DNA from 3 places in the Rhizobium sp. CB2179 genome. Region 3 is predicted to be linked to each of the others. Evidence: riboswitches for the same ligand, from Rfam matches in the RefSeq annotation. Region 3 holds a riboswitch; each other region holds the start of a gene.
The links. Region 3 has a riboswitch for FMN ahead of ribN (riboflavin transporter RibN). Riboswitches for the same ligand answer to the same signal wherever they lie in the genome.
Positions count from the first base shown of each region.

Region 1 (4,399 bases), 890 kb from region 3:
CACCCGGCCCTCGTCCTTCGAGGCTGCGGCCTGCGGCCTGCGTGCCTCAGCAACCGTGTTGTTGGGGCTGGTTCCATGGGGTTCGTCTTTTAAGAATAGTGTTGATCATGATGATGAGCTTTCGCATGGCGGCGACGATGGCGACCTTGGGCGGTTTGCCCGCGTCGCGCAGCCTTTTGTGGAAGGTCTTGATGGCCGGGTTGCAACGGATGGCCGAGAGCGTAGCCATATAGAGGGCGCATCTGACGGTGGCGCGGCCGCCGGCGATATGGCGTTGTCCACGCCATGTGCCGCTGTCGTGAGCGATGGGGGCGACGCCGACGAGGGCTGCGAGCTTCTTGTCGTCGATGGCGCCGAGTTCGGGCAGTTCGGCGATGAGCACGGCGGCACTGACCTCGCCAATGCCCGGCACGGTCAGCAGCAGATTGCGGCGTGCGGCCATGTCGGGCTCGGCCTCGATGGCGAGCGCGATGGCGGCATCGACGCGGGCGAGCTGAGCCTTGAGGGCGGCGAGGGTCTCGCCAATCAGCGCTGCGACGGCCTCAGGCGCATGCTCGAGGCGGTTCTTCTCGGCGACCGCCATGTCGATGAGTTGGCGACGGCGGGTGACAAGCGCAGCAAGCGCGATGCGGCCGTCGTCGATATGGGGGATCTGTGCCGGCCGCATCGCTCTGGCGAAGTGGAGCGTGACGCGGGCGTCGACCTGATCGGTCTTGGCCAAACGACCGCTGGCCCTGGCGAAGTCGCGCACCTGGCGGGGATTGACGACGGCGACGGCAATACCGGCGGCCATAAGCGTTCTGACGATTGCCATCTCGTAACCGCCGGTCGCCTCGACGACGACAAGCTCTGCGCCGGCCACTGCCGCAGTGAGTGCGGCACAGCCTGGCGCATTGTTGTCGAAGCGGACAACGGCGCGTTTGCCCTCAACGGCAACGTCGAGATGGGCCTTCGAGACATCGATACCGACCATGAAAGATTGCTGGATATGCATGACTGCTCCTCCTTGCAACGCGGGCTCGAAGCCCAACCAACCGTTCGAGCGAAGACATGGCGACGGAGATGCTTGCTGAGGTACGAGTTCAAGACCCAAGGATGACACGCATCCCCGCCGCACAGCCCCTTTATACAGCAACGGCAACGTACAAGGATGAGGGCTGGTCCGTGTGCCATGCCGCTGCGCTTCCCGTTGAACCAGGTCGCAACCTCTCTCCAGCCTCATCCTGAGGTGCCCCGCAGGGGCCTCGAAGGACGGGGCTGGCCGCTTTGCGCAGATCAGGCGACTTCGCGTATGTCTTTTGCCGCCTGGCGGTCGAGATAGGCGACCAGGTCCTCGATGGTGACGAGGGGGAGGTTGTGGCGTTCGGCGAAGAGCGTGAGTTCGGGCAGGCGGGACATGGTTCCGTCGTCGTTGGCGACTTCGCAGATGACGCCGGCGGGGATCCGTCCGGCGAGGCGGGCGAGATCGACGGCGGCTTCGGTGTGGCCGGGGCGGCCGAGCACGCCGCGGGGGTTGGAGCGCAGCGGGAAGATATGGCCGGGGCGGGCGAATTCGGCGGGCTTTGCGCGATCGTCGACCAGGGCGCGGACGGTGGCGGCGCGGTCGGCAGCCGAGATACCGGTCGTCGTGCCCTTGAGATAATCGACCGAGACCGTGAAGGCGGTTTTGTGCGATTCCGTGTTGTTGGGCACCATGAGCGGAATATCGAGCGCATCGAGACGCTCGCCTTCCATGGCGATGCAGACGAGTCCACGGGCGTGGGTCATCATGAAGGCGATTGCCTCAGGGGTGACGGCATCGGCCGCGACCACGATATCACCTTCATTTTCCCGGTTCTGGTCGTCGACGACGACGACCATCTTGCCGCTGGCAATGGCTGATATGGCATCTTCGATTGTTGCGATAGTCATGCTGTCTGGCCTTTCAAGGGTTATGTCAGCTGACTGACATGGTCTGCTCGGCTCAGTCCGTGAGCGAGCCTTCTGCCCTTGGGCGAACAAACGTCGGCCGACTCCGGGATGGAGTGCGACTGCCCGTGTTGTCCTCTTCCATCCGGACTATACCGTCGGCTCCGGCATCTCACCGGATCTGCTGACCTTCCGACAGGAGGTGCCGGAAGCGCTCGCGGGCTCCAGGATTGCTCCTGATACCGCCGGTGGGGAATTACACCCCGCCCTGAGAACACTTCAAAGATAGGATCAAAAACAGGCGGATGGCAAGGTCACTCGACCAGGCAAAAATGCAAAGCTGCCCTGACGCCGATGGACACACTGTTCACACGGAGGCGACGACCGTGTCGCCTTCCGCACTTCGCTGGTGGTTTGCTCTTTGTTCGATGCATGTCGTTGTCCCAAAACCGCTACGCAATTTTGGGCGCCTGCATCAGGACATGATCAGGCCGCCGTCGACATTGATCGTCTGGCCGGTGATATAGGCGGCGTCATCGCTGGCGAGGAAGGTCACCAGGCCTGCGACATCTTCCCCAGAGCCGGCCCGTTTCATCGGGATGCCCTCGACCCATTCCTTCATCAGCTCGCCGGGGGCGTAGTTGCCGAGCAGCTTGCCCCAGGCCTGGTCGTTATAGGCCCACATGTCGGTCTCGATGATGCCGGGGCAGAAGGCGTTGACGGTGATCTTCTCGGTCGCGACTTCCTTGGCCAGGCTCTGGGTGATGCCGACGACCCCCATTTTCGAGGCGGCATAATGCGGGGTGTAGATGAAGCCGTCGCGCGCCTGGCCGGAAGCGGTGTTGATGATGCGGCCGCCGCGCTTGTGCTTGCGCATTCGTGATATTGCCTCCTGGGCGCAGAGGAAGACGCCCTTGGTGTTGACGGCCATGACCTTGTCCCACTCGTTTTCGGTCAGGTCCTCGACGCGGGCGATGGTGATGACGCCAGCATTCTGGATCGAAACGTCGACCGAGCCGAATTCCTTCTCGGCGGCATCGTAGAGGGCGGTGACGCTTGCCTTGTCGGTGACATCGCCGATGAAGGAGATCGCCTTGCCGCCTTCGGCCCGGATCTGTTCGGCGACGCCGTGGACCAGGTCCTCATTGGCCGAGACGACGAGATTGGCGCCTTCTTTCGCGAAGCGTTTGGCGATCGCCGCTCCGATGCCGCGGCTACCCCCGGTAATGACGACAGTCTTCTGCTCAAAGCGTTTCATGCTCTTTCCTTGTCCGTCGATAAACAGCAAATCTGGGTGCGACGTACCATGCGATCATTATTGGAGATCAAACGGTTGTCGCGAATTCAGGCAGTCTAGAGCGCCGATGACGATCCGAGCCCTCGGTCCGTTCGACAACCCGTTCGATCAGCGTGAAGGGCGGGCAAGACGGCGATATCGCACGCCGTCTTGCCCGTTGGTCCCTTCAGCGCCTCGATCTCAGCCAGGGAGGAAGCGAGATCGGTCACTTTCCAGCAGCGGCAATGAGCTTTCTCATCACCAGCAGCAGAAACCGCCGTCGACGAGAAGATCGACGCCGGTCACGAAACTTGCTGCATTCGACAGCAGAAACACCGCCGGGCCTACCATCTCGTCCACCGCTGCCATGCGCTGCATCGGCGTCTGCTCTTCGAAGAGCTTGGTCTGGTGGACCATCTCCGGACGGGTGTTCATGGGCGTTGCCGTGTATCCGGGGGAGATGGTGTTGACGCGAATGCCGCGGTCGACCCATTCCATCGCCATGGACTTCGACATATGGATGACGCCCGCCTTGGAGGCGTTATAGTGCGCTTGGCTCAGCCCGCGATTTACGATCACGCCGGACATGGAAGCGATGTTGACGATGGAGCCGCGTCCATTCTTGAGCATGGCGCGGGCCTCGGCCTGGCAGGAAAGAAAGACACCTTTCAGGTTGATATCCATCAACGTCTGATATTGGTCCTCCTCCATCTCTTCCGCGGCGTTCGCGTTAGCGATGCCTGCCGCGTTGACTGCAAGCGTCAGCGTGCCGAGATCGGCTTCGGTCCGTGCTATTGCCTCTCCAAGGGAAGATTTGCTGGTGACATCCGCCGCGATCTGGATCGAGCGGCGGCCGGCGGCGCGAATATGTTCAGCCGTCTTGGCCAGCCCGTCGTCGGTTCGGCGGTCGAGCAGCGCCACGTCGGCGCCGCATTGCGCAAGGCCGATGGCAATGCGCTGCCCAATGCCGCTCCCGGCTCCTGTAACGATGGCAACCTGGCCGCTGAGATCGAAAAGCTTCGGGGCGTTCAGAGTGATGTCGGACACCGCTCTTCCTTTCTGTCTGTTTAGATGGTGGCTAGCTCCATGACCGAAACGTCATTTGCCTGGTCACGATTGAGAATGCCTGCCTGTTTGCCTTGCGCAAGCACGAGAATGCGATTGGAGACTCCGAGAACTTCCTCGAGGTCCGAGCTTACGACGATGACCGCCACG
Region 1 covers NZ_CM172781.1:2,225,668-2,230,066, reverse strand. Annotated here, with positions in the region: gene AC244Q_RS11110 (IS110 family RNA-guided transposase) at 47-994, opposite strand; gene ribB (3,4-dihydroxy-2-butanone-4-phosphate synthase) at 1,276-1,911, opposite strand; FMN riboswitch at 2,038-2,188, opposite strand; gene AC244Q_RS11100 (glucose 1-dehydrogenase) at 2,384-3,166, opposite strand; gene AC244Q_RS11095 (SDR family oxidoreductase) at 3,443-4,231, opposite strand; gene AC244Q_RS11090 (sugar ABC transporter ATP-binding protein) at 4,252-4,399, opposite strand, start outside.
Region 1: it holds a riboswitch for FMN, as region 3 does, so the genes downstream of both, ribB (3,4-dihydroxy-2-butanone-4-phosphate synthase) here and ribN (riboflavin transporter RibN) in region 3, are expected to answer to the same signal.

Region 2 (4,399 bases), 1.3 Mb from region 3:
AGATATTCGCGCAAGCCGAGGCGGGCGCCATGCCGGAACCCGCCCGCCGCCTGGCGCGCCGGCGGACGCTCATCGGCCTGGCGATCTTTGCCGTGGCGGGGCTCGTTGCTCCCTTCGTACCGCTCCTCGGCTTCTTCCTGATCTGCTGCGCCCTCGTTCTCTATCTCCAGCCGGAGATCTTCAACAGCCGCCAGCAAGGGCAGGCGGAATAACCAGACCGGAAATACCAATCAAGTTATCACAGCAAAAGGAGACTGTCATGTCCATCATCAGATACCGCACCGCCGACGTCGACGGCTTCAACATCTTCTATCGCGAGGCCGGTTCGCCGGATGCTCCGAAGCTGTTCCTGCTGCACGGCTTTCCGAGCGCCGGCCACATGTTCCGCGACCTGATGCCGCTGCTCTCCGATCGCTTCCACATCGTCGCGCCCGATCTTCCGGGCTTCGGACGATCCGACCTGCCGGCACGCGGCGCCACTTTCGACGGGATCGCCACGACCATCGATCGTTTCACCGAAGTCGTCGGCTTCGATCGTTACGCCGTCTATGTGTTCGACTACGGCGCGCCGACCGGCTTCCGGCTGGCCGTGAAACATCCTGACCGGATCATGGCGATCATCTCGCAGAACGGCAACGCCTATGTCGAGGGCCTGAGCGAGGGCTGGAACCCGATCCGGGCCTATTGGGAGGATGCGTCCGAGGAGAACCGCAATGCGCTGAAGGCGATGCTGCAGCCGGAAACGACGGTCTGGCAATATACGCATGGGGTTGCCGATCCGACGACGGTTTCGCCCGACGGCTATTCGCTCGACAATTTCTATCTGGCGCGGCCCGGCGTCGAGGACATACAGCTCGACCTCTTCGGCGACTACAAGAGCAATGTCGCGCTCTATCCTGCCTTTCAGGATTATTTCCGCACCCACAAGCCGCCGTTCCTGGCCGTGTGGGGCAAGAACGATCCGTTCTTCCTGCCGCCCGGCGCCGAGGCGTTCAAGCGCGATAATCCCAATGCGGTCGTCCGCTTCCTCGACACCGGCCACTTCGCGCTGGAAACGCATGCCGCAGAGATCGCGGCTGCGATCCGCGATTTTCTGGCCCGCTGAGAGCAGAACCAGGCGCTGCCCGCCGGAAGGGGCGGGCGGTCGCCCAAGCCAACAGGAGAGACGACATGTCTGATACAGTTGCCATCATCACCGGCGCCAGCCAGGGCATCGGCCAGGCGACGGCGCTGCGCCTCGCGCGCGATTTTTCCGCGCTGGTGCTGGTCGCGCGCAACCGCGCCAATCTGGAGGAGACCGCGCAGGCGGTGAGGGCGGTCGGCGCGCAGGCCCTCGTCATCGGCGCCGACCTTGCTGAGCCGGCGGCGGCGCAGGCCGTGGTCGATCAGGCGCTCGGTGCCTTCGGCCGCATCGATGCGCTGCTCAATATCGCCGGCGCCGTGCCGCAGATCGATCTTTTCGAGATGACCGACGCGCAGTGGGAAGGTGGACTGGCGCTGAAGCTGCACGGTGCGCGGCGCCTGACGATTGCCGCCTGGCCGGCACTGAAGGAGACCAACGGCTCCGTCGTCCTGATGTCGGGCAATTCGGCGGTGTTTCCAAAGGCGCCTTATGCGGCGGTCGGCACGATCAATGCGGCGATCGTGGCGCTCGCCAAGGCCTTTGCCGATCGCGGCATCGCCGATAGCGTCCAGGTCAACAGCGTGCTGCCCGGCCCCGTCATGACCGGCCGGCGCCGTTCCTATCTCGAGCACTGGGCACCGTTGCACGGTGTGAGCGTGGAGGAGGCGACCGCGCATTTCCCCGAACAGGCAGGCATTGCCCGCTACGGCGAGCCGGAGGAAATCGCCGAACTGATGGCCTTCCTGGTGTCGCCGGGTGCCCGCTGGATGACCGGCTCGACGCTACGCATAGATGGCGGCGAGGTGAAGTCGATCTGATGTGGTCGACGGCGGGATTGCCCCGCCGTCTTCATCGCCTGTTGTTCTTCTGCTCGTCGAGCCGCTTTCACGCGGCGGGAGCAGCGCGGGTCTTGCCGATCGTCAGAGCCGCCTTTGCTGCCTCGCGTCCTTTCTCGACGAAATGCGCCCGGTAGATCTGCTTGTGGTGTTCGGTTTCCTGATACTGATGCGGCGTCAGCGACACCGACAGCACCGGCACACCGGTATCCATGCCGGCGCGCATCAGCCCATCGACGACGGCCTGGGCGACGAATTCGTGGCGGTAGATTCCGCCGTCGACGACGAAGGCGGCGGCAACGACAGCGGCATAGCGTCCGGTTGCAGCAAGATCGCGTGACAGCAGCGGCATCTCGAATGCGCCGGGAACATCGAACACGTCGACCTGCTCGGGCGGAATAAGCTGATGGAAGCCATCAAGGGCGCGGTCGACGATGTCGGCGTGCCAGCTGGCTTTGACGAAGGCATAGCGGGTGGGTGTCACGGCAATCTCCTTTGGCGAACAGACACATCACCCAAGGCGATCACGAACGTTCCCGACAGCCGCAAGGGCGGCAGGAGCGCACGTTCTCTTTCATCCGGACTATGACCGTCGGCTCAGGCATCTCACCTGATCTGCTGACCCTTCCTGAGAAGGCGCTCGCGGGCTCGCAACCAAAATTGCATACCGCCGGTAGGGACTTTCACCCCGCCCTGAGAACGGCGCGAACAATAGGGGTAAGGTGGCGGGCTGGCAATAGGTTGAAATGCTTTCGCGGCCGGAGCTGGATCAGGGCTCCCCAAGCGGCGATTCCGCTCGTTCGTCGATGGCGACGGGCAATACCTCTTGCGGAGGAGGAGCCTGCGCCTACATTCTCTCGGTGAGGACATCCACGTCAGAAGCACGACAAGACAGGACGCGCTGTCTCCGCCTGGGCGGGGCCGTGACAACCATGGGAGAGAGTGATGCCAGAATCTTTCGTCGTCCACCGCGAGGCGCATATCGCGGCGCCGCCGGCCGCGGTATTCGCGCTGATGACCGATCCGGAGAAGATCCTGCGCTGGATGGGAACGGAAGCGCAGGTCGAGCCGCAGCCCGGCGGGCTCTATCTCGTCAACGTTACCGGCGCCCGCTTTGCGCGCGGCTCGTTTCGCGAGGTGGTGCCGGTTCATCGCCTTGCCTACAGTTTCGGCTGGGATGGCAGTGAAGTGGTGCCGCCGGGGTCGAGCCTGGTCGAGATCGACCTGATCGAACAGGGGAGCGGAACGCTGCTGCGGCTCACCCATAGCGGCCTGCCCAGCGCCGATCAATGCGCCGGCCATGCGGAAGGCTGGGCGCATTACCTCGGGCGCCTGACAGAAGTCGCCGCCGGGCGTGATCCGGGTCCCGACGCTTTTTACGGCCGGACATGAACAATTTTTGCGGGCGCGGGGCGTCTCTGAAGCGCTTGCCGCAGCGACAACAGCGGTCGGCGGGCGCTCAAACCGGCCGTACGGAAGCGCTGCTTTTTCTCCCGCAAACATGAACGCGCAGTTCATCTCCAGTTCAATTTAGCGGCCATAAAGTTGGGACGGCTGGATTGAAAATGGAGTTCACGATGAAGGCACTTTCTATCGCGGCTGCCTTGCTTGCCGGCAGCCTCTCGATCGGTACCGCGGAGGCAATGCCGATGGGGACAATCAATGTCCAGAGCAGTGTCACAAAGGTCGACTACGCCTGCGGTCGCGGCTGGCATCTGACGCGCTGGGGCGAATGCCGGCGAAGCTGGAGACGCCCGCCGCCGGTAGCTTTCTACGGTGGTCCGCCCCGCTGGGGCTGGGAGCGGCGTCACCGCGATTGGGATGGCCCGCGCTGGCGCCATGAGCGGCGCTGGGATCGCGACCGGCGTTGGCGGGATAATGACTAAAAGTCTCGCTCAGATGTAAATGGACGAAGGCCGGAGCGATTTTCGCCCGGCCTTTTCTCATGAAAAAGCGTCGCCGACGCTGACAGCCAGCGTTCTTGCGATTTGCCCGAGAGGGTCAGATCCTGCTGACGAGCCAGTGCGTGTCGTCGATCAATTCCTCGAGCTCGACGGGATCCTTGACGCCGAATTCGAACCATTCGACGAGTTCTTTCGCCTTGCGGCTGCTTTCCTCCGCCGTCAGCTCGACCTGATACCTTTCGCACCATCGCCGAAGGATCGACGTCAGCAGCGTCATGTCATTCCCATCCAGCGGATCTTTTGGCCAGAATATCGTGCCCATCGCACCCCTCAATCACACGATGACGAACGGCCCTATAATGGAATCAAAGTCGCGCAAGTTTAAAGTGTTTATTTTTTGTTTTCCACCGCAGTGGATGGTTTTTCGACAGGGGAGTGGACGCACTTTTGGGGTGACAGGTTGAGTCGATGGGAATGTCCTCACGGACACCCGTGGCGTGTCCTGATGAACGTGCAGGATATCTGCTTGTCGAACC
Region 2 covers NZ_CM172781.1:2,622,879-2,627,277, reverse strand. Annotated here, with positions in the region: gene AC244Q_RS13215 (TMEM175 family protein) at 1-212, shown strand, start outside; gene AC244Q_RS13210 (alpha/beta fold hydrolase) at 260-1,105, shown strand; gene AC244Q_RS13205 (SDR family oxidoreductase) at 1,171-1,941, shown strand; gene AC244Q_RS13200 (6,7-dimethyl-8-ribityllumazine synthase) at 2,009-2,443, opposite strand; FMN riboswitch at 2,522-2,664, opposite strand; gene AC244Q_RS13195 (SRPBCC family protein) at 2,905-3,351, shown strand; gene AC244Q_RS13190 (GCG_CRPN prefix-to-repeats domain-containing protein) at 3,537-3,845, shown strand; gene AC244Q_RS13185 (hypothetical protein) at 3,961-4,185, opposite strand.
Region 2: it holds a riboswitch for FMN, as region 3 does, so the genes downstream of both, AC244Q_RS13200 (6,7-dimethyl-8-ribityllumazine synthase) here and ribN (riboflavin transporter RibN) in region 3, are expected to answer to the same signal.

Region 3 (4,399 bases):
CGGCATCGGGCTCGCGCGGCACGCCCTTGGCTTCGCCCGAGAATTTCAGGGCGCCGTCACGCTTGGTGTCGATGCCGGTGAGATCGACGCTGCCGGCGGAGAAATGCGTCTTCACTTCAGCCGTGTTGGCGTCGATGATGACGATCTCGTTGTTTTCCTGCAGCGTCAGGGCAATCTCGTTCAGGCTGTTGAAGGCGACGAATTCCGGCTCCGGATCTTCAGGGGCGACGCCGGTAAGCCCGGCCAGCGTCACGTGCTTGATAGTGCCGCAATCGACGGTGCCGTTCTTGACCTGGAAGACGACGAGATCGCCGGCCGGCATCTGCGGGATCTTGCCGTCATTGATGTCTTCGTCGCGTTCATTTTCGATTGCGATGGTGCCTAGCGTCTTGTCCTTGTTGAGGGCGATCGAATCCGGCTGACCACCGAGATCGCAGGTGTTTTCGATCTTCTTGGTCGCCACGTCGACGATCGCGAGACGGCCCGAGGGCTTGGCCTTGCTTTCGGAGGTGTTGACGGCAACCAGTGCCTTGCCGGCGCTCCAGGTGACCGATGTCGGCTCGCCGTCCATCATCAGCGCGCCGCCGGCCTTCGGGGCCTTGGCATCGGTAATGTCGATAAAGCCGATCGCGCCGAGCGGGCTGTCGCTATAGATCAGCGTGTTGCCGTCTTCGGTCGCGGTGATGATCTCGGCGGAGCTCACCGAAAGCTTGTCCTTATCAACAGGCAGGTTCTCTGCGACCGGGAAGGAAGCGATGCGGTTGAAAACCGGCTCGGCCGCGGCCGGAAAGGCGACGGATGCGAGAAGCACGGCAGCGAGCGCTGCCTTGCGCGATGAAATTGTCATGAAATCCCCCATGTGTCGAACATTCGAAACATGAGTTTTCTGCGCGAGCGGCATGACAGAGGCATGACAGATGCGGCATTTTGCGTCAGATCATGTCAGGCTCTGGTTTGCGCTCCCGGCGCATCTCGTTTCGCATGATGAACAGCGAAGCAGACAAGATGAGAGCCGCTCCCAGCCAGAGATAACCCGCCGGCGCATAACCGAAGAACAGCCAACCGGCCAGCACGTTCAACGGCAGCTTCAGATCGTCGAACGGCTGGACATAGGCGGCATCCGCTGCGGCATAGGCTAGCGTCAGGAAATACTGCGCTACCGCGGTCAGCAGCCCCGCCAGCAGGAACAGGGCAAGGGTTGCGCCCGTCGGCACTGCAAAGCCTGCCGCAAGCGCCAGCCCGCCATTTATCGGCGTCAGCAGAACGAGCAGCCAGACGGTGATCGTCTCTGGCCGTTCGATGCCTGTCAGGCTCTTGGTGATCAGCGACGAGGCGCCCCACAGCAGCGCCGAAAGCACAGGCAAGAGAGCCGCCCAGCCAAAACCATCAGACCATGGCTGCAGAATGATCATCGCTCCGGTGAAACCCGCTGCCGTCGCGGCCCAGCGGGCCGGGCCCACGCGCTCCCCGAGGAAAAGCCGGGCGCCCAGAATGATGAAGAAGGGCGAGGTCATCACCAGTGCGATCGCCTGCCAGATCGGCACCGTGGCAAGGCCGGCGACCCAGGCCTCGACGCCGAGCGCGGCAAGCGCGACGCGCGCGAGGTGACGCCAAGGATAATGCGTGCGCATCGCCGCAAGGCCGAGCCTCTTCAGGAACGGCAGCGAAAACAGGAAGGCGAAGCCATATTGCCAGAAGGCTGCGGACGCCGAGGGAAAGGCAAGCTTCATCGTCAGCCATTGGGTGACGACGTTGAGAAGCGAAAAGGCAATGCCGGCAAGGACCATCCAGATGGCACCGACAACGGCGCGGGACGGCTCGACGGCAACAGAAGTCTGATTCATGTCTTTCATCCAAAACAGGGACCAACATAAATCAGGACGCATGAGCCACGACCAAGCGACACAGGGCAACCCTGCCCTCCGCGTGGCCGACACTCATTCTCTTCCATCCGGACTTTAACCGTCGGCTCCGGAATCACACCGGATCTGCTGACCCCTCCTCCGCATGGGCGCGAAAGAAGGCGCTCGCGGGCTCAGGCCGAAACCCTTACCGCCGGTGGGGAGTTTCACCCCGCCCTGAGAACAGAACTGTCGTAGATCAAAGCCCCCGCGACGGCAAGATCCGCCCAAACAAAAGGGGTCCGGCAAAGCCGAACCCCTCTCAAATCCTACACAACCGGTCTCGTTTCCGGCTGGCGGATAATCTCAGATCAGCCGTTGACGGCGTCCTTCAGGCCCTTGCCGGGCGTGAATTTCGGCACGTTGCGAGCCGGAATGTCGACTTCAGCGCCCGTCGACGGGTTACGGCCCTTCGATGCGGCACGATGAGAAACGGTGAAGCTGCCGAAACCCGCGAGGCGAATGTCGCCCTTGTTCTTGAGTTCAGCCTGGACAACGTCGAAAACCGCGTCAACAGCGGAAGCCGCGTCAGACTTCGTCAGTCCTGCCTTTTCGGCTACTGCGGACACGAGTTCATTCTTGTTCATGTTTCCACCCCTTTCTAAATGGTATGAAACGACTCAAAAGTAAGCTAGGCGCAGAATAGGTTTCATCAGGCCCGCCGAAAACCCAAAAGCCCTGCAAATCAAGGAAAAGCAAGCGTCTACATGACGTTTTCACAAAAAAGGCTGGCGTTTCCGCCAGCCTTTTTCCGTGTTTTGGGCCAATTGGGCATAAATGTGGCAAAGGCCACTCAATGCGCTATGGTTGCGCCTGTCTCATCGAGGCCTTCGACCGATGTGATGACCGGCGTTTCCACCGTGCCATCCCATTCGATTGGCTCCGGCCGCCGGATCAGCGCGTGCTTGATCACCTCGCCCATGCGGGATACCGGGATGATCTCCATGTTGTTCTTCACGTTGTCAGGAATCTCCGCCAGGTCCTTGGCGTTTTCCTCCGGAATCAGCACCTTCTTGATGCCGCCGCGAAGCGCTGCGAGCAGCTTTTCCTTGAGACCGCCGATCGGCAGCACACGGCCACGAAGCGTGATTTCACCGGTCATGGCCACATGCCTGTCCACGGGGATGCCGGTCATGATCGAGACGATCGCGGTTGCCATGGCGACACCAGCCGAGGGACCATCCTTCGGGGTTGCGCCTTCCGGCACGTGCACGTGGATGTCGCTCTTGTCGAAGCGCGGCGGCTCGATGCCGAAATCGACAGCGCGCGAGCGGACATAGGAGGCCGCTGCCGAGATCGATTCCTTCATGACTTCCTTCAGATTGCCGGTGACCGTCATGCGGCCCTTGCCCGGCATCATCACACCTTCGATGGTCAGCAGCTCGCCGCCGACTTCCGTCCAGGCAAGACCGGTCACGACGCCAACCTGATCCTCGCCCTCTGCTTCGCCATGGCGGAAGCGCGGGACGCCCAGATAGTCGGAGATGTTGGCAGCCGTCACGTGAACGGCCTTCGTCTTGCCCTTGATGATCTCGGTGACCGCCTTGCGGGCGAGTTTCATCAGCTCGCGCTCGAAGTTGCGGACGCCGGCTTCGCGGGTGTAATGCTGGCTGATCGACATCAGGGCGTCGTCACTGACCGAGAATTCTTCCGGCTGCAACGCATGTTCCTTGATGGCCTTCGGCAACAGGTGCCGCTTGGCGATTTCGCGCTTTTCATCCTCTGTGTAGCCGGCGATACGGATGATCTCCATGCGGTCCATCAGAGGCGCTGGAATGTTCAGCGTATTCGCCGTCGTGATGAACATCACATCCGACAGGTCGTATTCGACTTCCAGATAGTGATCCATGAAGGTCATGTTCTGCGCCGGATCGAGCACTTCGAGCAGAGCCGAAGACGGATCGCCGCGATAGTCCTGGCCGAGCTTGTCGATTTCGTCGAGCAAGAATAGCGGGTTGGACTTCTTAGCCTTCTTCATCGACTGGATGACCTTGCCGGGCATAGAGCCGATATAGGTGCGGCGGTGACCGCGGATTTCGGCTTCGTCACGAACGCCGCCAAGCGCCATACGCACATACTCACGGCCGGTCGCCTTGGCGATCGACTGGGCGAGCGAGGTCTTGCCGACGCCCGGAGGGCCGACGAGGCAGAGGATCGGGCCCTTGATTTTGGTGGCGCGGGCCTGCACAGCCAGATATTCGACGATGCGCTCCTTGACCTTGTCGAGACCGAAGTGATCGGCTTCGAGGATCTTCTCGGCATTGTTGAGATCGGCCTTGATCTTCGACTTCTTGCCCCAGGGAATGCCGAGCAGCCAGTCCAGATAATTGCGCACCACGGTGGCTTCCGCCGACATCGGGCTCATCTGGCGCAGCTTCTTCAGCTCCGCATCGGCCTTTTCACGGGCTTCCTTGGACAGCTTGGTCTTGGAGATGCGCTCTTCCAGTTCGCTCATCTCGTCGCGGCCTTCTTCGCCGTCTCCGAGTTCCTTCTGGATC
Region 3 covers NZ_CM172781.1:1,335,191-1,339,589, reverse strand. Annotated here, with positions in the region: gene AC244Q_RS06705 (esterase-like activity of phytase family protein) at 1-859, opposite strand, end outside; gene ribN (riboflavin transporter RibN) at 933-1,853, opposite strand; FMN riboswitch at 1,936-2,090, opposite strand; gene hupB (DNA-binding protein HupB) at 2,213-2,488, opposite strand; gene lon (endopeptidase La) at 2,695-4,399, opposite strand, start outside.